2 regions of the Actinacidiphila sp. DG2A-62 genome follow, and region 1 is predicted to be linked to the other one. Evidence: predicted binding sites of a transcription regulator. Region 1 holds the regulator's gene; the other holds the start of a gene.
What was found. Region 1 encodes HrcA, which represses chaperone genes, less so after heat shock. Its sites were predicted from a motif close to TTNGCACTCNGNNNNNCNGAGTGCNAA; they were not measured.
Positions count from the first base shown of each region.

Region 2: the regulator HrcA is predicted to act here: its motif matches at 6,940-6,966, upstream of groES (co-chaperone GroES).

Region 1 covers NZ_JAYMGI010000002.1:2,625,745-2,636,964, forward strand. Annotated here, with positions in the region: partial or broken gene VSR01_RS11720 (S41 family peptidase) at 1-2,967, opposite strand, end outside; gene VSR01_RS11725 (hypothetical protein) at 3,052-3,444, opposite strand; gene VSR01_RS11730 (16S rRNA (uracil(1498)-N(3))-methyltransferase) at 3,555-4,241, opposite strand; gene VSR01_RS11735 (nitronate monooxygenase) at 4,382-5,437, opposite strand; gene dnaJ (molecular chaperone DnaJ) at 5,731-6,867, opposite strand; gene hrcA (heat-inducible transcriptional repressor HrcA) at 6,868-7,884, opposite strand; gene VSR01_RS11750 (MBL fold metallo-hydrolase) at 8,041-8,805, shown strand; gene VSR01_RS11755 (DUF3097 domain-containing protein) at 9,023-9,859, shown strand; gene hemW (radical SAM family heme chaperone HemW) at 9,913-11,145, opposite strand; gene VSR01_RS11765 (ATP-binding SpoIIE family protein phosphatase) at 11,200-11,220, opposite strand, start outside.
Region 2 covers NZ_JAYMGI010000002.1:5,417,524-5,428,743, forward strand. Annotated here, with positions in the region: gene rimI (ribosomal protein S18-alanine N-acetyltransferase) at 1-590, shown strand, start outside; gene tsaD (tRNA (adenosine(37)-N6)-threonylcarbamoyltransferase complex transferase subunit TsaD) at 583-1,758, shown strand; gene VSR01_RS24400 (hypothetical protein) at 1,755-2,021, shown strand; gene VSR01_RS24405 (class I SAM-dependent methyltransferase) at 2,062-3,240, opposite strand; gene VSR01_RS24410 (alpha/beta hydrolase) at 3,340-4,263, opposite strand; gene VSR01_RS24415 (MarR family winged helix-turn-helix transcriptional regulator) at 4,321-4,797, shown strand; gene VSR01_RS24420 (SDR family oxidoreductase) at 4,817-5,728, opposite strand; partial or broken gene VSR01_RS24425 (LysR family transcriptional regulator) at 5,942-6,872, shown strand; gene groES (co-chaperone GroES) at 7,114-7,422, shown strand; gene groL (chaperonin GroEL) at 7,597-9,222, shown strand; gene VSR01_RS24440 (SDR family NAD(P)-dependent oxidoreductase) at 9,465-10,241, opposite strand; gene VSR01_RS24445 (MOSC domain-containing protein) at 10,352-11,059, opposite strand; gene VSR01_RS24450 (MOSC domain-containing protein) at 11,100-11,220, opposite strand, start outside.

The DNA of each region.
Region 1 (11,220 bases):
TGTGGCCGCCGCTGTTCTCCCGGACGTCCACCACCAGGCCCTCGCGGGCGACTTCGAGCCGCAGGTCGCGGTGGAGCTGGGCCCAGCCGCTGCTGACCATGTCCGGGACGTGCAGATAGCCCAGCCGCCCCCCGGACGCCTGGTGGACGTGCGCCCGGCGGCCGGCGACCCAGTCGTGGTAGCGCAGCGCCTCCTCGGCGGCCAGCGGCACCGCGACCACGTGGCGCACCGCGCCGCCGCCGGCCGGGGCGACGGTCAGCTCGACCGGCTTGCCCGCGGTGCCGACCAGCAGCGGCCAGGGGCCGGTCGCGGGGTCGACCGGGCGGCCGTCCACGGCCAGCAGCAGGTCGCCGGCGCGGACCGCGACGCCGGGCGCGGCCAGCGGCGAGCGCGCCTCGGGGTCGGAGGACTCGCCCGGCAGCACCCGGTCGACCCGCCACGCGCCGTCCTCGGTGCGGGACAGGTCCGCGCCGAGCAGGCCCTGGCGGTGCAGCGGGTCGCGGTAGCCGCCGGTCCCGGTGACGTAGGCGTGCGAGGTGCGCAGTTCGCCGTGCAGCTCCCAGAGCAGGTCCACCAGGTCGTCGTGGGTGGCGACGGCGTCCAGCAGCGGCCGGTAGCGCTCGCCCAGCGCGTCCCAGTCCAGGCCGTTCATGTCCGCGCGCCAGAAGTTGTCGCGCATCAGGCGGTGCGTCTCGTCGAACATCTGCCGCCACTCCTGCGCGGGGCGGACGGTGACGCGGACCCGGCCGAGGTCGACCGAGGCGGCGCCGTCGGAGTCGTCGGAGGAGTCGGACTTGCTGTCGGCGGGCACGATCCGCAGCCGGCCGCCGCTGGTGATCAGCACCTTGGCGCCGTCGCCGGTGACCGCGAAGTCGTCGGCGGCGTCGGAGATCTCCTCGACCCGCAGGTGGCCGAGGTCGTAGCGCTCCAGCACGCTGTCCGGCGGCTGCGCGTCGGGGGTGGCCAGCGACGAGCCGAGCATGCCGGTCAGCGGGTGGCGCAGCCACAGCACGCCGCCCTTGGCCGCGCGCAGGCCGGAGTAGCGGCCGGCCTCGACCGGGAAGGGCACGATGCGGTCGGCGATGCCCTCGGCGTCGACGGTGGTCGGGCGCGGGCGCTCGGGCACGCTCTTGTCGTCGCCCTGGTCGCCGCGGCCCTCGCCGTCGTCGTCGAGCCGGCCCCGGGCCCGGTGCCGCCGTCGCCGGAGCCGCCGGCCGCGCCCGGCTCGTCGTCGTCCTCGTTCTCGTACGGGCGGCCGTGGCGCTGCGGGCCGAACGGCGAGGGGGTGGTCGCGGCCAGCGTGATCAGGTACGGCCGGCAGGCGTTGGGGAAGGACAGGTCGAAGACGTGCGCGTCGTAGACCGGGTCGAAGGCCCGCTCGGACAGGAACGCCAGGTGCCGGCCGTCCGCGGTGAAGGCCGGCGCGAAGTCGTTGAAGCGCAGCGGCGTCGCCTCGACCACGGTGAGGTCGGCGGTGGCGGCCAGCTTGATCTGGCGCAGCCCCCCGGGGCCCGGCTGGGACCAGGCGAGCCAGCCGGAGTCGGGCGAGAAGGCCAGGTCGGAGCAGTCGCCCTCGGCGCCCGCGGTGACCTCGCGGACCTCGCCGGTCTGGGTCTGGACCAGCAGCACGCGGCCGTCGTGCGAGGCGACGGCGATGCGGTGGCCGTCGGGCGAGACCTCGATCTCGTGGACGCGGCCGAGGCGGCCCGCGGCCAGGCGCCGCGGCGCGGGGGCGGCGTCGGGGGCGGAGCCGGTGTCCGGGGTGGAGCCGGTGTCCGGGGTGGAGCCGGTGTCCGGGGTGGACGCGGTGTCCGCGGCGGACGCGGCCGGATCGCCGCCCGCCGGGGCGGAGTCGGGGGCCGCACCGGCCGGCGTGGCCGCGGCGGGCGGCGCGGGGGTCGCGGGCGCGGGCGGCACGAGTCCGGTCGCCGGCGCGATGTCCAGCGCGTCGTCGCCCTCGGCGTCGGTCACCCACACCACGTACTGGTCGGCGCCCTGCTGGAAGACCCGCGGGTGGCGGGCGCGCACGCCGGCGGTGTCGGCGAGGACGCGGGCCGGGCCGCCGCGGTGGGTGAGCCAGTGCACGGTGCCGCGGATCTCCACGGCGCTGCCGCGCCCGGTCCGGTCCGGCCGCGCGTCGCCCAGGTACCGCGCGGCGCGCACCGGGTGGGGCTGGAGGTCGCCGCGCTGGCCGCCGAGGCGGATCTGCAGGACGCGCGGCTCCCGGCCGGCGTCGAGGCCGTCCAGCAGGTGCAGCCGCCCGCCCGCGGTCCAGGCCACGCGGGTGCCGTCGGTGGCGGCGTGCCGTGCGTAGAACTCCCCGGGCTCGCCGTGCCGGCGCAGGTCGGAGCCGTCGGGCAGGCTGGAGTAGAGCGCGCCCGTGCCCTCGTGGTCGCTGAGGAACGCGATCCGCTCCCCCACCCACATCGGGCACTCGATGTTGCCGTCCAGGTCCGCGTGCACCCGGTGGAAGTCGCCGCCGCCGTCCGGGTCGAGCCACAGCTTGCCCGCGGTGCCGCCGCGGTAGCCCTTCCAGTACGCGGCCTCGCGGCCCATCGTCACCGACTGCAGCAGCACCGCGCCGTCCGGGCCGTAGCTCACGTCGCCCACCGGGCCGTAGGGCAGCACGGTGAACGGGCCGCCGTCCAGCGGCAGTCGCCGCGCCCAGGTGCGGCGCAGGCTGCCCTGGCCGGCGGCGGTGGTGACCACCGGCCGGCCGTCCGGGGTCCATGTGCGCACCGCGGTGCGGGCGTTGCCCCAGTAGGTGAGCCGGGTGGCGGGGCCGCCGTCCAGCGGCGCGACGTGCACCTCGGGGGCGCCGTCGCGGGTGGACGTCCAGGCGATCAGGTCGCCGCCGGGGGCGATCCGGGGCCGCCCGACCGGCATGTTGTCCGCGCTGACCCGCCAGGCGCGACCGCCGTCGAGCGGCGCCACCCAGACGTCGTCCTCCGCGGTGAAGGCGATCACGTCGCCGTGCGGGTGCGGGTTTCTGAGGTACGAGGGCTGCGGCGGCCTCGGATGCGTCGTCACCCGACCACCCTAAAACCTCGATCAACTCGGCGTCGCGGTGCGGTGGACGCACCGGCCCAGACCGGATACGTCGAAGACGGTGCGCCCGGCCACCTCGGCGGTGAGCCGGCCGCGCACGCAGGTGTCGTCCTGCTGCTCGGTCACCGTGCCCTTGACGGTGATCTTGCGCTGGTCGTCGGTGCGGCCGAGGCAGTCGACCGTGGCCCGGCGGTCGCCGGTCGAGGCGCCGCAGGAGAGCCACTGGACCTTCACGTGGTCGTTCTTCAGCGCGCGGGTGGCCAGTTGGTCGGTGGTCACCGACACCGAGCTCTCGGCGAGGCCGTCGGCGGGGTCGCAGCCCGACGCGCCCACCAGCAGGGCCGCGGTGGTTGCGGTGAGTGCCGTGACCGCCCAGATCTTCCCGTTCCGTACCATCACTCCACGGTGCGCCCGTGACGGACCGTGGTCCATCCCCCGGACGGCCGATACCGGCCCCTACGGGTCCCCGTGCGAGTGACGCGCGCCGCGCGGGAGTTGACGCGCGGTCAGGACCAGCGGCCGGTGCGGGCCAGCAGCAGCGCGGTCGCCGCGACGCCCGCGGTGGAGGTGCGCAGCACCGTGGGACCCAGCCGGTACGGCGGCGCGCCCGCCTCGGCGAAGGCCGCCAACTCCTCCGGCGACACGCCCCCTTCGGGCCCGACGACCAGCACCAGCGAGCCGGCGCGCGGCAGTTCGGCGGTGGCCAGCGGCGCCGAGCCCTCCTCGTGCAGGACCGCGGCGAAGTCGGCGCCGCGCAGCAGCTGCGCCACCTGGCGCGTCGACATGGGCTCGGCGATCTCCGGGAAGCGCAGCCGACGGGACTGCTTGGCCGCCTCGCGGGCGGTGGCGCGCCACTTGGCCAGCGCCTTGGCGCCGCGCTCGCCGCGCCACTGGGTGACGCAGCGGGCGGCGGACCACGGCACCACCGCGTCCACGCCGGCCTCGGTCATGGTCTCCACGGCGAGTTCGCCGCGGTCGCCCTTGGGCAGCGCCTGCACCACGGTGACCGAGGGCGCGGGCGGGGCCTCGGCGCGGACCTCGCGGACGTCGACGTGCAGCACGTCCTTGCCCTCGGCCGCGGCCACCGTCCCGTAGGCGCCGCGCCCGGCGCCGTCGGTCAGCACGACCTCCTCGCCGGGGGCGAGCCGGCGCACGGACACCGCGTGGCGGCCCTCCGGGCCGTCCAGGGTCAGCCGCGCGGGCGGGCGGAAGCCGGCGGCGTCGCCGGAGCCGCCGGGGGCCGCTGGGCCGTATGGGCCGCCGGAGCCGTGCGGGCCTTGAGGGGCCGTCAGCGCGTCCAGGGACGCCGCCGGGACCAGGAACACCGGCGCGGTCACGTACGCGCTCCCCCGGCCGCTTCCAGCTCGGCGACCAGCGTCTCCACCAGCGCGCCCGCGGACAGCTCCCGGGCCAGCCGGTGGCCCTGGCCCGCCCACAGCGCCATGCCCTGCGGGTCGCCGGCCGCGGCGGCGGCCTTGCGCAGCGTCGAGGTCAGGTGGTGGATCTGCGGGTAGCCGGGCGGCGCGTAGGGGCCGTGCTCGCGCATGAAGCGGTTGAGCAGACCGCGGGCCGGGCGGCCGGAGAACGCGCGGGTCAGCTCGGTGCGGGCGAAGACCGGGTCGGTGATCGCCTTCTTGTGCAGCGGGCTCGCGCCGGACTCCGGGGTGACCAGGAACGCGGTGCCGAGCGACGCGGCGTCCGCGCCGGCCGCGAGCACCGCGGCGATCTGGCCGCCGCGCATCAGCCCGCCGGCCGCGATGATCGGCAGCTGCACGGCCTCGCGCACCTGCGGGACCAGCGTGAGCAGGCCCATCCCGGCGCCGTCGGACAGCGGGTCGTCGCGGTGCGTGCCCTGGTGGCCGCCGGCCTCCACGCCCTGCACGCACACCGCGTCGGCGCCGGCCCACTGCGCGGCCAGCGCCTCGGCGGGCGAGGTGACCGTCACCACGGTGAAGGTGCCCGCCTGGGCGAACGCGTCGAGCACCGCGCGGTCGGGGCAGCCGAAGGTGAAGCTCACCATCGGGACCGGGTCCTCCAGCAGCACCGCGACCTTCGCGTCGTACCCGTCGTCGCCGCCGACGTCCGGGTCGCCGAGCGCGGTGGCGTACCAGGCGGCCTCGCCGGCCAGCTGCTCGGCGTAGACGGCGATCGCCGAGGGGTCCGCGGTGGGCGGCTGCGGCATGAACAGGTTGACGCCGAAGGGCCGCGAGGTCAGGTCGCGCAGCTGGCGGATCTCCTGGTACATCGCCTCCGAGGTCTTGTACCCGGCGGCCAGGAACCCCAGGCCGCCGGCCGCGGACACCGCGGCGGCCAGCCGGGGGTTCGACGCGCCGCCGGCCATCGGGGCCTGCACGATCGGATACGCCGAGAACGCGGCGAGTTCGTCCATGACCTCATGGTGTCACGCGCCCCCGGCCCCCTCGACGCAGGGCGTCGGCCCTCCCCCCGCCGGACCTTGCCCCCCAGGGGCGCGGGGAACTGCGCGCTCAGCCCACCACCGGGCCGGTGGTCCGGATCGGCAGCCACAGCCCCTTCGGGCCGGTGGCGACCAACCCCCGCGTGGGAGCCGGTGAGGGTACCTCCCGGACGGAGTGCTGGGGGAGCAGTTCCCCCGCGCCCCCGCGGCGCCGAAGCCCGGCATCCGGGCGGCACCCGGGCGGCGGGAGACGCCAGGAGGCCGTTCTAACGGCCGTTGAACGCGTCCTTGAGGCGGGAGAAGAGGCCCTGCTGACCGGGCGCGAACTGACCGGTCGGCCGCTCCTCGCCGCGCAACTGCGCGAGCCGCCGCAGCAGCTCCTCCTGCTCCGGGTCGAGCTTGGACGGCGTGAGCACCTCGACGTGCACGACCAGGTCCCCCCGGCCGCCGCCGCGCAGGTGGGTGATGCCGCGCTGGTGCAGCGGGATCGACTGCCCCGACTGCGTGCCCGGCCGGATGTCGACCTCCTCCAGCCCGTCGAGCGTCTCCAGCGGGCACTTCGTGCCCAGCGCCGCCGCGGTCATCGGGATGGTGACCGTGCAGTGCAGGTCGTCGCCGCGGCGCTGGAAGACCGGGTGCGGCACCTCGCGGATCTCGACGTAGAGGTCGCCGGCGGGTCCGCCGCCGGGGCCGACCTCGCCCTCGCCGGCCAGCTGGATGCGGGTGCCGTTGTCGACGCCCGCGGGGATCTTGACGGTGAGGGTGCGGCGGGAGCGGACCCGGCCGTCGCCCGCGCACTCCGGGCACGGCGTGGGCACGACCGTGCCGAAGCCCTGGCACTGCGGGCACGGCCGGGAGGTCATGACCTGGCCCAGGAAGGACCGGGTGACCTGGGAGACCTCGCCGCGGCCGCGGCACATGTCGCAGGTCTGCGCGGAGGTGCCGGGAGCCGCGCCCTCGCCGTTGCAGGTGCCACAGGTGACCGCGGTGTCCACCTGGATGTCCTTGGTGGTGCCGAACGCCGCCTCGTCCAGCTCGATCTCCAGCCGGATCATGGCGTCCTGCCCGCGCCGGGTCCGCGAGCGCGGGCCGCGCTGCGAGGACTGGCCGAAGAAGGCGTCCATGATGTCGCTGAAGTTGCCGAAGCCGGCCCCGAAGCCGCCCGCGCCGCCGCCACCGCCCGCGGCGGACAGCGGGTCGCCGCCGAGGTCGTAGACCTGCTTCTTCTGCGGGTCGGAGAGCACCTCGTACGCGGCGTTGATCTCCTTGAACCGCTCCTGGGTCTTGGGGTCCGGGTTGACGTCCGGGTGCAGTTCGCGGGCGAGGCGGCGGAACGCCTTCTTGATCTCGTCCGGTCCTGCGTCGCGGCGCACGCCGAGCACGGCGTAGTAGTCCGTGGCCACTTACGACTCCGCCAGGATCTGTCCGACGTAACGTGCCACTGCGCGTACCGCTCCCATCGTTCCGGGGTAGTCCATGCGGGTCGGTCCGACCACGCCGAGTTTGGCGACTGCCTCGTCGCCCGAACCGTAGCCGACCGCCACCACGGAGGTGGAATTGAGGCCCTCGTGAAAATTCTCATGCCCGATGCGCACGGTCATCGACGGGTCCCAGGTCTCGCCCAGGAGCTTGAGGAGGACCATCTGCTCCTCCAGCGCCTCCAGCACCGGGCGGATGGTCAGCGGGAAGTCGTGGTTGAAGCGGGTGAGGTTCGCCGCGCCGCCGAGCATGATCCGCTCCTCCTTCTCCTCCACGAGGGTCTCCAGGAGGGTGGCGAGCACGGTGGCCACCGCCGGCCGGTCGTCGGGCTCGAAGCCCTCGGCCAGGTCCTGCACCAGCGGCGGCACGTCGCTGAAGCGGCGGCCGACGACCCGGCTGTTCAGCCGGGCCCGCAGGTCGGCCAGGACGGTCTCGCCGACCGGGCCCGCGCAGTCGACGATCCGCTGCTCGACCCGGCCGGTGTCGGTGATCAGCACCAGCATCAGCCGGGCGGGCGCCAGCGAGAGCAGTTCCACGTGGCGGACCGAGGAGCGGGTCAGCGAGGGGTACTGCACGACGGCGACCTGCCGGGTGAGCTGGGCGAGCAGCCGGACGGTGCGGCCGACCACGTCGTCCAGGTCGACCGCGCCGTCCAGGAAGTTCTGGATGGCCCGGCGCTCGGCGGCCGACAGCGGCTTGACGCCGGCGAGCTTGTCGACGAAGAGCCGGTAGCCCTTGTCGGTGGGGATGCGGCCGGCGCTGGTGTGGGGCTGGGCGATGTAGCCCTCCTCCTCCAGCACGGCCATGTCGTTGCGCACCGTGGCGGGCGAGACGCCGAGCTGGTGCCGCTCGGTCAGCGCCTTGGAGCCGACCGGCTCCTCGGTGCCGACGTAGTCCTGGACGATGGCACGCAGCACCTCAAGCCTGCGTTCGCTGAGCATCGCGCACCTCCAGCCGCGGGTCCCGGACCTGCTGCCTGGCACTCCGCGGTTTCGAGTGCCAGCTTTCCCGCAGCCAGTGTACGGCGAGGCGGCGAGGGCTCGGCAAGAGCGGCTCCGTATTCGGTCATCCTCGGGGCGGTACGGTCGCCCCCGTGGATGTCGACGAGAACGCGCGGGGCCGGCCGGGACGGCCCGTCCGGGGACTCGGTGTGGGAGCAGCTGGCCCCCGGGGTGGCCCGGCGGCGGCTGCCGTTCCTGGACGTGACGGTGGGGCTGGTGGTGGGCGCGGACGCGGCGCTGCTGGTGGACACCGGGTCGACGCTGCGCGAGGGCGCGGAGCTGGCGGAGCAGGCCGCGGCGCTGACCGGGCGCCCGGTCAGCCATGTGGCGCTCACCCACGGCCACTTCGACCACGTTCTCGGCGCGGCGGCGCTGCCCGGGGCGCGGGTGTACGGGCACCGGGCGCTGCCGGCGTACCTCGCCGGGGAGCGGGAGGCGCTGCGCGCGGACGCGGTGCGGCACGGCGTCGGCCCGGAGGAGGCCGCGGCGGCGGCGCGCTCGCTCGCCGTGCCGGACACGACGGTCGACGGCGCGCTGGCGCTCGACCTCGGGGAGCGGCCGGTGCGGCTGGTGCACCCCGGTCCCGGGCACACCGCGCACGACCTGGTGGTGCTGGTGCCGGGCGCGACGGCCAGCGACCCGGCGGTGGTCTTCTGCGGCGACCTGGTCGAGGAGTCCGGCGACCCGCAGGCCGACGACGCGGCGGTCCCGGCCCGCTGGCCCGGCACGCTGGACGCGCTGCTGGCGCTGGGCGGGGAGACCGCGCGGTACGTGCCGGGGCACGGCGCGGTGGTGGACGCGCGGTTCGTCCGGGAGCAGCGGGACGCGCTGGCGCGGAGGTTCGGCGCGGGGCCGCGGTAGCGGAGGGGCGGGGCGGCGCGGCGATGCGCGGCGGCGCGGCGGCGCGGCGTGACGATGCGCGGCGGCGCGGCGTGACGATGCGCGGCGGCGCGGCGTGACGATGCGCGGCGGCGCGGCGTGGCGATGCGCGGCGGCGCGGACGGCGGGGCCGACCCGCCGGGGAGGCGACCGGCACGGTACCGCGACCGGCCGGGCGGCCCTGGCTACGATCTCCCCCATGCGCAGCCGCAGTTACGACGCCGATCTCACCCCGCCGTGGAAGAAGCAGGCGCCCGCGCCCGAGGTGGCCGCCGAGCGGGACCTGGTGGTCGAGGAGGCCGCGACGGGCTTCTGCGGGGCCGTGGTGCGGGTGGAGAAGACCGCCGAGGGGCTCACCGTCACCCTGGAGGACCGGTTCGGCAAGCTGCGGGTCTTCCCGATGACCCCGCGCGGCTTCCTGATCGACGGGAAGCCGGTGACGCTGGTGCGCCCGCGGGCCGCGGCCCCCGCGCCGCGCGGCCCGCTGCTGTCGGCGTCCGGGTCGATCGCGGTCACCGGCGCCACGGCCCGGGTCGCCCGGGCGGGCCGGATCTACGTCGAGGGCCGGCACGACGCCGAGCTGGTCGAGCGCGTCTGGGGCCACGACCTGCGGGTCGAGGGCGTCGTCGTGGAGTATCTGGAGGGCGTGGACGACCTGCCGGCCGTGGTCGAGTCCTTCGGCCCGGGCCCGGGGGCCCGCCTCGGCGTCCTGGTGGACCACCTGGTCCCCGGCTCCAAGGAGTCGCGGATCGCCGCCTCGGTCACCGGCCCGGACGTCCTGGTCGTCGGCCACCCCTACATCGACGTGTGGGAGGCGGTGAAGCCGGCCTCGGTCGGCATCCCCGGATGGCCCCGGGTCCCGCGCGGCGAGGACTGGAAGATCGGCGTCTGCCGCGCCCTCGGCTGGTCCCACCTGACCACCGGTGAGGCGTGGCAGCGCATCCTCGCCTGCGTGAGCAGCTACCGCGACCTCGAACCCGAGCTCCTCGGCCGGGTGGAGGAGCTGATCGACTTCGTGACGGAGCCGGGCGCCTAGCTGTATTGCCCTGTCCGGTCCGGTCCGCCCCGGGGCGCGGCCCGGGAGCGGCGCTAGTCGACCAGGTCGCGGACCACGGCGTCGGCGAGGAGGCGGCCCTTGAGGGTGAGGACGGCGCGGCCCTCGGCGTAAGGGGCGGGCTCCAGGAGGCCGTCCGTCACCGCGCGGGCGGCGGCGCGGGCGCCCTGGGGGGCCAGCAGGTCCAGCGGGCAGCCGGCGGCCAGGCGCAGCTCCAGGAGGATGCGCTCGACCCGGCGGTCCTCGGCGGTGAGCAGTTCGCGGCCGGCGCCGGGGCTGCGGCCCTCGGCGAGCGCCTGGGCGTAGGCGCCGGGGTGCTTGACGTTCCACCAGCGGACGCCGCCGACGTGGCTGTGCGCGCCGGGGCCCGCGCCCCACCAGTCCGCGCCGGTCCAGTACAGCTCGTTGTGCCGGCAGCGGCCGGCCGCCGAGGCGGCCCAGTTGGACACCTCGTACCAGTGGAAGCCCGCGGCCGCCAGGCGCTCCTCGGCGATCAGGTAGCGGTCGGCGTGCTCGTCGTCGTCGGTCGGCGGGACCTCGCCGCGCCGGATGCGCTGGGCCAGCCGGGTGCCGTCCTCGACGATCAGCGCGTACGCCGAGACGTGGTCGGGCCCGGCGCCCAGGGCCGCGTCCAGCGAGGCCCGCCAGTCGTCGTCGCTCTCGCCGGGGGTGCCGTAGATGAGGTCGAGGTTGACGTGCTCGAACCCGGCCGCGCGGGCCTCGGCCACGCAGCGCTCGGGCCGGCCAGGGGTGTGGGTGCGGTCCAGCACGCGCAGCACGTGCTGCCGGGCGCTCTGCATGCCGAAGGACACCCGGGTGAAGCCGGCCGCGCGCAGGTCGGCCAGGTAGGCGGGGTCGACGGACTCCGGGTTGGCCTCGGTCGTCACCTCCGCGTCCGGCGCGAGCCCGAACTCCTCCCGGATCGCCGCCAGCATCCGCCCGAGGTCGGCCGCGGGCAGCAGCGTGGGGGTGCCGCCGCCCACGAACACCGTCTCCACCCGCCGCGGGTCGTCCCCGAGCGCCTTGCGGGCCCGCCGCACCTCCTCGACCAGCACGTCGGCGTAGTTCTCGCGCGAGGCGAGCGCGCCGCCGGAGCCGCGCAGCTCGCTCGCGGTGTAGGTGTTGAAGTCGCAGTACCCGCAGCGCGTCGCGCAGTACGGCACGTGCAGGTAGAACCCGAGCGGCCGGTCGGCCGCCCCGGCCAGGGCGTGCGGCGGCAGCGCGCCGTCGGCGGGCACGGGCTCGCCGTCGGGGAGTACGGAAGGCATCCCCCCAGTATCCGCCACCGGCGGGCGTTCCGGCGGCCGGCGAAGGAGCGGCCGTCAGGCGCGCAGCACCAGCAG
Region 2 (11,220 bases), 2.8 Mb from region 1:
AACACGACCTCTTCCCCGAGGACGCCTGGTCGCGCGGCATGTTCTGGTCCGAGCTGGCCGACACCCGGCACCCGGGCGCGACCCGGACCTACGTCGTCGCCGAGGAGGCCGCGACCGGCCGGCTGGCCGGCTACGCCGGGCTCGCCGCGGTCGCCGGCACCGGCGACGTGCAGACCATCGCCGTGGCCCGCGACCACTGGGGCACCGGCCTCGGCGCCCGGCTGCTGACCGCGCTGCTGCGGGCCGCGACCGCCGCCGAGTGCCACGAGGTGCTGCTGGAGGTACGGGTCGACAACGCCCGCGCCCAGCGCCTCTACCGGCGCTTCGGCTTCGAGCCGATCGGCCTGCGCAAGGGCTACTACCAGCCCGGGAACGCCGACGCCCTGGTGATGCGCCTCGCCGACCCGGCCGCGGCCCCGGCGCACGACCCCGTCGTGGCCCCGGCACACGACCCGGCCGCGGCCCCGGCGCACGACCCCGCGGCGGACCCCGGCGATCGGGCGGACCCCGCCGACCCCGCCGACCCCACCGCCACGGCCCCCGCCCCCGACACCGCCCGACCCGAACCGTCCGAGGAAAAGCATGGCTGACGAACCCCTTGTCCTGGGCATCGAGACCTCCTGCGACGAGACCGGCGTCGGCATCGTGCGCGGGCACACCCTGCTGGCCGACGCCGTCGCCTCCAGCGTCGACGAGCACGCCCGCTACGGCGGCGTCGTCCCCGAGGTGGCCAGCCGCGCACACCTGGAGGCGATGGTCCCCACCATCCGCCGGGCGCTGGCCGAGGCCGGGGTCAGCGCGCGCGACCTCGACGGCATCGCGGTCACCGCGGGCCCCGGCCTGGCCGGCGCGCTGCTCGTCGGCGTCTCGGCCGCCAAGGCGTACGCCTACGCGCTCGGCAAGCCGCTCTACGGCGTCAATCACCTCGCCTCGCACATCTGCGTCGACCAGCTCGAACACGGCGCGCTGCCGGAGCCGACGATGGCGCTGCTGGTCTCCGGCGGCCACTCCTCGCTGCTGCTGGCCCCCGACATCACCAGCGACGTACGGCCGCTGGGCGCGACGATCGACGACGCGGCGGGCGAGGCGTTCGACAAGGTCGCCCGGGTGCTCGGGCTCGGCTTCCCCGGCGGCCCGGTCGTCGACCGCCGGGCCCGCGAGGGCGACCCGGCCGCGATCGCCTTCCCGCGCGGCCTGACCGGCGGGAAGGACCCGCTGTACGACTTCTCCTTCTCCGGCCTGAAGACCGCGGTGGCGCGCTGGGTCGAGGCCCGTCGCAGGGCGGGCGAGGAGGTGCCGGTGGCCGACGTCGCCGCGTCGTTCCAGGAGGCCGTGGTCGACGTGCTGACCCGCAAGGCGGTCCGCGCCTGCAAGGACAACGGGGTCGACCACCTGATGATCGGCGGGGGAGTGGCCGCCAACTCCCGGCTGCGCGCGCTGGCGCTGGAACGCTGCGAGGCCGCCGGCATCCGGCTGCGGGTGCCGCGGCCCAAGCTGTGCACGGACAACGGCGCGATGGTCGCCGCGCTCGGCGCCGAGATGGTCGCGCGGGGGCGGGCCGCGTCGACGTTCGACCTGCCCGCGGACTCCTCGCTGCCGGTCACCGAGATCTCCGTGCCCGGCCACACGCACGACGACGCCCACGGCCACGACGACGGCCACGATCACGGGCGCGGCCACGGCCACGGTGGCGGCCACGGCCGGGCCCACGACCACGACCATGTGCACGAGTTGAGCAAGGACAACCTCTACGGATGACCGTCACGCTGATGTGGGAGGCCGCCGCTGCCGAGGGACGCGGCGGCGAACTCCTCGACTGGGCGCGGGAGTCGGCGACGTCGCTGCCCGGCGTCCCGCGCCGCAGGGAGTTCCTCACCGCGCCCGGCGACCGGGTCCTGGTGCTCACCTGGTGGGACGCGCCCTACGCCGCGGAGCTGCCGGAACTCGCCGACCCGCCGGCCGAGTTGGTCCGCCGCGAGGTGCACCGCTGGCGCTTCGTCTCGGTGTCGGTGGAGAACTGACCGTCGGACGCCCGGCCGTGGGCGGGGAACCGGCGAGGCGTCAACTTCCTTGGAGCGGGCCGCCGATCAGCATCGACGGCGCGCCCGCGACCCGGGTCAGGAAGACCGTCGCCGCGTGCGGGCCCTTCGGCCTGACCCGCCGCCTGACCTCCTCCGGCTCCACCGCCGAGCCCCGCTTCTTCACCGTCAGCGTGCCCACCTCGCGTTCGCGCAGCAGCGCCTTGAGCCGCTTGAGGTGGAACGGCAGCACGTCGTGGATCTCGTACCCGGTGGCGTACGGGGTGGGCAGCGGCTCGTCCGCGGTGACGTAGGCGATGGTCGGGTCGATCAGCCCGCCGCGCAGCCGTGCCGCCACCTCGCCGACCAGGTGGGCGCGGATCACCGCGCCGTCCGGCTCGTACAGGAACCGGCCCGGCGCGCGGACCGGCGGGATCTCGGGGGCGGCGGCCCGGCCGGCCAGGTGCGCGCCGGACGGCAGCAGCGTGGCGCGCACGGAGCCGGGCCCGGTGCCGAACCACAGCGCGGCCTCCTTCACGTCGCCGCCGTCCGACACCCACTCCGCCTCGGCGTCGTGCGGCACCGCGTCGTGCGGGACGCCGGGGGCGACCTTCACCGCGGCGTACCGGACCGCGCGGGCGGCGGCCACCGCCCAGGACAGCGGCGGCTGGTACGCCTCGGGGTCGAAGGTGCGGCCGCGGGCGGTGCGGCGGGCCGGGTCCACGAACACGGCGTCGTAGCCGGCGGTGTCGACGTCCGCGACGTCGGCGCAGCGCACCTCGACGCGGTCGGCCAGGCCGAGCGCGTCGGCGTTGGCACGGGCCACCGCGCAGGTCAGCGGATCGCGGTCGACCGCGAGGACCTCGATGCCGGCGCGGGCCAGGGCGAGGGCGTCACCGCCGATGCCGCCGCAGAGGTCGGCGAGGCGGCGGACGCCGAGGGCGCGGAAGCGGTCGGCGCGGTGGGCGGCCACGGTGGCGCGGGTCGCCTGCTCGGCGCCGTGCGGCGTGAAGTACATGCGGGCCGCGTCCGCGCCGAACTTGGCGCTCGCGCGGCGGCGCAGGAGGGCCTGGGTGAGGGCGGCGGCGACCAGCTCCGCGTCGTGCGTGCGCCGCAGCCGGGTGGCCGCGCCGAGCTCCTCCCCGGCGCGCAGGTCGCGCACCTCCTCCAGCACGGCCTGCCCCTCGGGCGTGAACAGCCGCCCGAACCCCTCAACGTCCATCCCGCCATTCTCCCGGTGTCCGCGCGTGCCCTGGCCCGGGCGTGCCCTGGCCCGGGCGTGCCCGACTCGCGCGTGCCCCCGGCCCGGGCGTGCCCCGGCCTACGCCGCCGACGTGCGCGCCGCGCGTCCGGCGCGCACCCGCTGGCCGAGGAAGAGCGCCGCGCGCTCCAGTGCCTCGTCCGCCTCGTCCAGGACGCCGGCGAACGCCTGGAACACGTGCGGCACGTCGGCGGTGACGTCCAGGATGACGTCCACCCCGGCCGCCCGCGCACGCGCGGCGAGGCGGGTGGAGTCGTCCAGCAGGATCTCGTTCGTGCCCACCTGGATCAGCAGGGGCGGAAAGCCGGTCAGGTCGGCGAGGACGGCCGGGCTGAGCAGGGGCTGGCGGGGGTCGGCTCCGGCGAGGTACATGGCCCCGGTGTGCTCGACGGCCTCGCGGGTGAAGACCGGGTCGACGCCTTCCTTGGTGTCCATGCTCTCGCCCGTGCGGGTGGCGTCGAGGCCCGGGGAGAACGCCACGAGGGCGGCGGGCAGGGGGAGGCCGGCGTCACGGGCGGCGAGGCAGGTGGTGACGGTGAGGCCGCCTCCGGCGGAGTCGCCGGCGAACACGACGGCCGAGGGGTCCGCGCCGGCGTCCAGGAGGGCGCGGTAGGCGCTCAGGGTGTCCTCGATCGCGGCCGGGAAGGGGTGCTCGGGGGCGAGCCGGTAGTCCGGCGAGTACGCCCCGAAGCCGGTCCTGGCCACCAGGTGGCCGGTCAGCGACAGGGCGGTCTCGGGGGAGCCGAACACGAAGCCGCCGCCGTGGAAGTACAGGATCGTCCCGGCGCGGGGCCCGCGCGCGGGCTCGACCCGCAGGGCGGGCCGGCCGCCGAGCGTCGTGCGCGTGGTGTCGATGGTGTCGGGCACGGTCATCCGCGCCATCAGCGCCGCGAATCCGGCGCGCAGCTCCTCGACCGGCCGGGGGCCCGCGGGCCGTGGCTGTCGCAGCATCGCGTCGATCCGGGCACGCTGTTCCCTGCTCATGGGGCACTCCTGGCACACATATCTTCCACGGCACTAGCTTCCACTACACTATATGCCATGGAATCTAAGTCGAGCGGTGGCGAGGTCGACCTTCCGGGCTTCTTCGACGATCTGGTCCGGTGCGAGACGCGTCTGTACAACGCCCTCAACGACCGTCTGCGGGAGCGGCACGGGATCGTCACCTCGCAGTTCGAGTGCCTGCGCTTCCTGCGGGACCGTCCCGGCGCCCGGGTGGCGGACGTCGCCGCCGAGTTCGCCATCGGCGTCGGGGCGGCCAGCAAGGGCGTGGACCGCCTGGAGACCCGGGGATGGGTCGTCCGGCAGCCCAACCCCTCCGACCGGCGGTCCTCCCTGCTGGCCCTGACCGACGACGGCTCGCGGCTCGTCGACGCGGCGGCGCGGACCTTCGCCGACGGCCTCGCCGCGCTGATCGGCGGCACGCTCGACGGCCCCTCGACCGCGGCCGCCGCCCGCGCCGTCGCGACGCTGCGCTCCGTGCTCGAACGCGACCGGATCGGCACGCCCACCGGCTGACCGGACCCGGCCGGGACTCCTAGCGCGAGGCGTAGGCCGCGATGTCGGCGAAGAGGGTGGGGCGGGTGGGGCGCCAGCCGAGCAGCTCGCGGGTGGCCGCGCCGGACGTCGGGTTGTCGACGCCGACCAGCGCGCCGAGGAAGCCGAAGTGCGCCGCCGCGTCGGCCGCGGCGACGGGCCGGACCGGCACGCCGACGCCCCGCCCGATCGCCTCCGCGATCTCGCGGAACGCCACCCCCTCCTCCGCCACCACGTGCAGCCGCGTCCCCGCCGGCGCCGACTCCAGCGCGAGCCGCAGCAGCCGCGCCGCGTCGAGCCGGTGCACCGCGGGCCAGCGGTTGGCGCCGTCGCCCACGTACCCCGAGAACCCCTTCTCGCGGGCGATCGCGACCAGCCGCGGCATGAACCCGTGGTCGCCCGTGCCGTGCACGGTCGGCGCGAACCGCGCGATCGACGTGCGCACCCCGCGCCGCGCCAGAGCCAGCGCCGCGTTCTCGCTGGCGATCCGCGGCTCCGTCGACGCCGGGTCGGCCACGACGTCCTCGGTGGCCACCACCCCGGGCCCGGTGATCCGCGCGGCCATCAGCGTCCCCGACGCGATCACCAGCGGCCGGCCCGACCCTTCGAGCACCCCGCCCATCGCCTCGATCGCGGTGAGGTCCTTGCGCGCGTTGGCCGCGAAGGTGGCCTCGAAATCGCTCAGGTCGTGGTTGTAGGCGAGGTGCGCGACCGCCTCGGCGGACGCCGCGCCCGCGCGCAGGGCGTCGAGGTCGTCCAGGTCCCCGCGGTGCGGCCGCGCCCCGGCCTCGGTCAGCGCCTTCGCGCCGGCGTCGGAGCGCGCCAGCGCGAGAACCTCGTGCCCGGCGTCGAGCAGCTCGCGGACGAGGGCGGAACCGATGAAACCGGTGCCGCCGGTGACGAAAACACGCATGGTGCGGTCCTTCGCGGAAGATGCGGGCGGGATACGCGGCAGGCGGGCGCCGAGCCCGCGCCCGGGCCCCGCCGCCGTCTCCTCCATCGTCGGAACGCGCCCGGTCCCGCGTCCAATGCCTGGTGCGTACGGCGCAATACGGATCGGGCAACACCCCAGCTCGTACGGCATCGCCCGGCTCCGTACCCGCCGGGCCGTGATTACGCTGGAGGCATGACGGCACCCGTCCCGCCCGCCGCGGACCTCGACCTGCGGCTGGTCCGCTACTTCACCGTCGTCGCCGAGCACCTGCACTTCGGCCGCGCCGCGCAGGCGCTGCGGGTCGCGCAGCCGTCGCTGAGCCGGCAGGTCCGCCGGCTGGAGGAGCAACTGGGCGCGCGGCTGCTGGAGCGCACCCCGCAGGGCAGCCGGCTGCACCGAGGCCGGCGAGGTCTTCCTGCCGCGCGCCAGAGCGCTGCTGCGCGCGGCCGCGCAGGCGTCCGCGGCCACCCGGGCCGCCGCCGAGCCCGGCCGGTTCGTGATCGGCTACACCACCGGCCTGATCGTCACCCCCGCCGTCCGCGAACTGCGCCGCCGGCACCCCCAGGCGCAGGTCCAGAGCACGCACGTCAGCTGGCGGGAGGCCCGTACCGCGCTGCGGGACCGCCGGGTCGACGCGCTGGTGACCCGGCTGCCGTTCCCCACCGAGGGCCTGGACGTCACGGTGCTGTACTCCGAGCCGCGGGTGCTCGTGGTGCCGCTCGACCACCGGCTGGCCGGCCGGGAGTCGGTCACCCTCGACGACATCGCCGACGAACCGCTGCCGCGGATACGGGACTTCGACCCGGACTGGAGCGCCTTCTGGCGGATCGACCCGCGCCCGGACGGCCGGCCCGCGCCCGGCGGCCCGGTGATCGACGCGCTGGAGGACAAGTTCGAGGTCGTCGCGGCCGGCGAGGCGGTGGCGATCGCGGCCCGGGTGCGCGGGGTGGGCCTGCGGCCCGACCTGACCTCGGTGCCGCTGGAGGGCGTCGAGCCGAGTCATGTGGTGCTGGCCGTGCGGTCCGGCGAACGCGGCCGGCTGCTCGCCGACTTCCGCACCCTCGCCCGCCGCCTCGCCGACGACCACCGGGACCCGCCCGCGCCCGCCGCGCCCGGCGGCTGAGCCCCGGCGCGAGGCCCGCGCCGGCCCCGCGCGGGTGCGGTCCTGCGCGCGGCTCCGTGTCGCGACTCTGGCACTCCGCTTGACCGAGTGCTAAGCGCGTCCTAGTCTCGGTCCTGGCACTCGGCGCCGCTGAGTGCCAGACTGAAGCGACGGGCAGGTCCGGCACCCGCGACGACGGGCCTACCAGGTCGCCGACCCAGACAGACACTCCCGTGAGCCCTTTGAAGGGGGAGGTCGGATCGTGACGACCGCCAGCACCAAGGTTGCCATCAAGCCGCTCGAGGACCGCATCGTGGTCCAGCCGCTGGACGCCGAGCAGACCACGGCCTCGGGCCTGGTCATCCCGGACACCGCCAAGGAGAAGCCCCAGGAGGGCGTCGTCCTGGCCGTGGGCCCGGGCCGCTTCGAGGACGGCAACCGGCTGCCTCTCGACGTCGCCGTGGGCGACGTCGTGCTCTACAGCAAGTACGGCGGCACCGAGGTGAAGTACAACGGCGAGGAGTACCTCGTCCTCTCGGCTCGCGACGTCCTCGCGATCATCGAGAAGTAGTCCCCGGCTCTTCTTCACCCACAGCCGTGATCCCGCCCCGGGAGTCCGAGTCCTTGAGGCCGGGACCCGGGGCGGTGTCGTTGACCGTCCTTGACGACGCGCGCCGGCCGCCGTCCGCCCTCCGCGACACGACAGCCGACGACCACTGACGATTAGACGAGGTAGTTCGCAGGCATGGCCAAGATTCTGAAGTTCGACGAGGACGCCCGTCGCGCCCTGGAGCGCGGCGTCAACAAGCTCGCCGACACCGTGAAGGTGACGATCGGCCCCAAGGGCCGCAACGTCGTCATCGACAAGAAGTTCGGCGCCCCGACCATCACCAACGACGGTGTGACCATCGCCCGCGAGGTGGAGATCGAGGACCCCTACGAGAACCTGGGCGCGCAGCTCGTCAAGGAGGTGGCGACCAAGACCAACGACATCGCGGGCGACGGCACCACCACCGCGACCGTGCTGGCCCAGGCGCTGGTCCGCGAGGGCCTGCGCAACGTCGCCGCCGGCGCCTCTCCGGCCGCCCTGAAGAAGGGCATCGACGCCGCCGTCAAGGCGGTCTCCGACGAGCTGCTCTCCTCCGCCCGCGCGATCGAGGGCAAGGAGGACATCGCCGCGGTCGCCGCGCTGTCCGCCCAGGACAAGCAGGTCGGCGAGCTGATCGCCGAGGCGATGGACAAGGTCGGCAAGGACGGCGTGATCACCGTCGAGGAGTCCAACACCTTCGGGCTGGAGCTGGACTTCACCGAAGGCATGGCGTTCGACAAGGGCTACCTGTCGCCGTACTTCGTCACCGACCAGGAGCGGATGGAGGCCGTCCTCGACGACCCGTACATCCTCATCCACCAGGGCAAGATCTCCTCGATCCAGGACCTGCTGCCGCTGCTGGAGAAGGTCATCCAGGCCGGCGGCTCCAAGCCGCTGCTGATCATCGCCGAGGACGTCGAGGGCGAGGCCCTGTCCACGCTGGTGGTCAACAAGATCCGCGGCACCTTCAACGCCGTCGCGGTCAAGGCGCCGGGCTTCGGCGACCGCCGCAAGGCCATGCTGGGCGACATCGCCACGCTGACCGGCGCGACCGTCATCGCCGAGGAGGTCGGCCTCAAGCTCGACCAGGCCGGCCTGGACCTGCTGGGCACCGCCCGCCGGGTCACCGTCACCAAGGACGACACCACGATCGTCGACGGCGCCGGCGACAAGGCCGAGATCGAGGGCCGGGTCGGCCAGATCAAGGCGGAGATCTCCACCACCGACTCCGACTGGGACCGCGAGAAGCTGCAGGAGCGCCTGGCCAAGCTGGCCGGCGGCGTCTGCGTCATCAAGGTCGGCGCGGCCACCGAGGTCGAGCTGAAGGAGAAGAAGCACCGCCTGGAGGACGCGATCTCCGCGACCCGCGCGGCGGTCGAGGAGGGCATCGTCTCCGGCGGCGGCTCCGCGCTGGTGCACGCGGCCAAGGTGCTCGGCGAGGGCCTGGGCAAGGACGGCGACGAGGCCACCGGTGTCGCGGTCGTCCGCCGCGCCGCGGCCGAGCCGCTGCGCTGGATCGCCGAGAACGCCGGCCTCGAAGGCTACGTGATCACCTCCAAGGTGGCCGAGCTGGACAAGGGCCACGGCTTCAACGCGGCCACCGGCGAGTACGGCGACCTGGTCAAGGCCGGCGTCATCGACCCGGTCAAGGTCACCCGCTCCGCGCTGGAGAACGCGGCCTCGATCGCCTCGCTGCTGCTCACCACCGAGACGCTCGTGGTCGAGAAGAAGGAAGAGGAGCCCGAGGAGGCCGCGGGCCACAGCCACGGCCACTCCCACTGACGCGACCGCCCTCCTCCCGGAGGACGGCAGTCCGGCAGTACCGCGGCGCCGCGGCGCGCGGCGCACCGCTCCACGGCCGAGGCCCGGCCCCCACCCCGGGGGCCGGGCCTCGGCCGTGCGCGCTCCTCTGCCGCGGTGTCTGCCGTGGTGCCTGCCGCCGCACGGGGACGCCGCACCCGTACGCCGTGCGCGGTCGCCGTGCGCGGGCGCCGTTCGCGGTCGCCGTGCGCGGGCGCCGTACGTCAGCCCCGGGGGTCGTAGCCGCGGCCCGCGCGGGTGGAGGCCGCGCCGAAGACCGACGTCGGCAGGTGCCGGGCCAGCGCGACGGCGACCTTGTAACGGGCGGACGGGACCGAGACCGTACGGCCGCGGGCCAGGTCGCGCAGCGCCGCGGCGACCACCCGGTCCGCGTCCAGCCAGGCGAACGACGGCAGCCGCGAGGCGTCCATGCCGGCCCGCGCGTGGAACTCGGTGCGGACGAACCCCGGGCACAGCGCGAGCATCCGCACGCCGCTGCCGCGCAGCTCCCGCGCCGCGTTCTCGGTGAAGCGCACCACCCACGCCTTGCTCGCGCCGTAGGTGCCGCGCGGCATGAACGCCGCGACCGACGCGACGTTGATCACCGTGCCGCGGCCTCCGCCGCGCATCGTCTCCGCGGCGGCCGAGGTGAGCCGCAGCACCGCCTCGCAGTGCACCCGCAGCATCCGCACCTCGTCCTCGACCGGGACCTTCAGATAGGTGCCGCGGTTGCCGAAGCCGGCGTTGTTGACCAGCACGTCGACCGGCCGCGCGGTGTCCCGCAGCCGCGCCTCGACCGCGGCCACGCCGGCGTCCCGCGCGAGGTCCGCGGGCAGCGTCTCGACCTCGACGCGGTACCGCTCGCGCAGCCGCGCCGCGCTGTCCGCCAGCCGCTCGGCGTCCCGCGCCACCAGCACCAGGCCGTGCCCGTCGGCCGCCAGCCGCCGGGCGAAGGCCGCGCCGATCCCCGCCGTCGCACCCGTCACGAGTGAAGTCGTCATGCGCGCCAGCCTAGGGTGCCGCGGACGCGCGTCCAGGGCGTCCCGCGCGGCGTCCCGTGCGGGCGTCCCGTGCCCGGCGCCGCGGCGGGGGCCCGCGGGCGCGGACGGGCTCAGGCGCCCGCGGGGTCGGGTGCGGCCAGGCGGTGCCTGATGACCTCCGCGTAGGTCGCGTTCATCGCGTCGCCGGCCGCCTCCAGCGCGCGCGGCAGCAGCTCCGGCGCGGTGGTCATCGCGCGGAAGAGGTAGGCGACGCTGACCTCGTGGCCGGGGCGGGACAGCACGGTCAGCGGGTCGCCCGCCGCGACCGGCCCCGGTGTGACCACCCGCAGGAACGGGCCGGGCCGCGCCGCGTGCGTGAACCGCTTCACCCAGCCGGTGGCGTCCGCGCCGTTCTCGTCCAGCCAGCCGACGAAGGTGCGGCACGGGATGCGCCCCGAGGTCACTTCGAGGACCAGTCGGGCGCCGATCCGCCAGCGTTCGCCGATCAGCGCGGAGTTGAGGTCGTAGCCGGTGGTGGTGAGGTTCTCGCCGAAGGCGCCGTCGGGCAGCGGGCGGCCCAGTTGCCGCTGCCAGTGGTCGAGATCCTCGCGGGCGTAGGCGTAGACCGCCTGGTCGTCCCCGCCGTGGAAGCGCAGGTCGCACACCGCGTCGCCGGCCAGCCCGCTGCCGCCGGCGCCGCGCGGTCCGGGCGCCGCGACCTCGACGGGCCCGGCCACCGGACGCTTGCCGATGCCGGTGAGGCCGCCCGCGGCGTCGGTGTACGGAACGACGCGCGGGCGCGAGGTGTTGACGGAGATCACGCGGGCCGGGGCATCCATGCGCGCAGCCTAGGCCGTCCCCGACGTCCCGCGCCGCCGGTCACGCGCCGCGGGTCAGCCGGCGGCGGATCGCCTCGCGGTCGGCGGCGGGGAACGCGGCGACCTCCAGCAGGGCCGGCAGCAGCTCCGGCTCGGTGGTCAGCGCGCGGAAGCTCGACGCG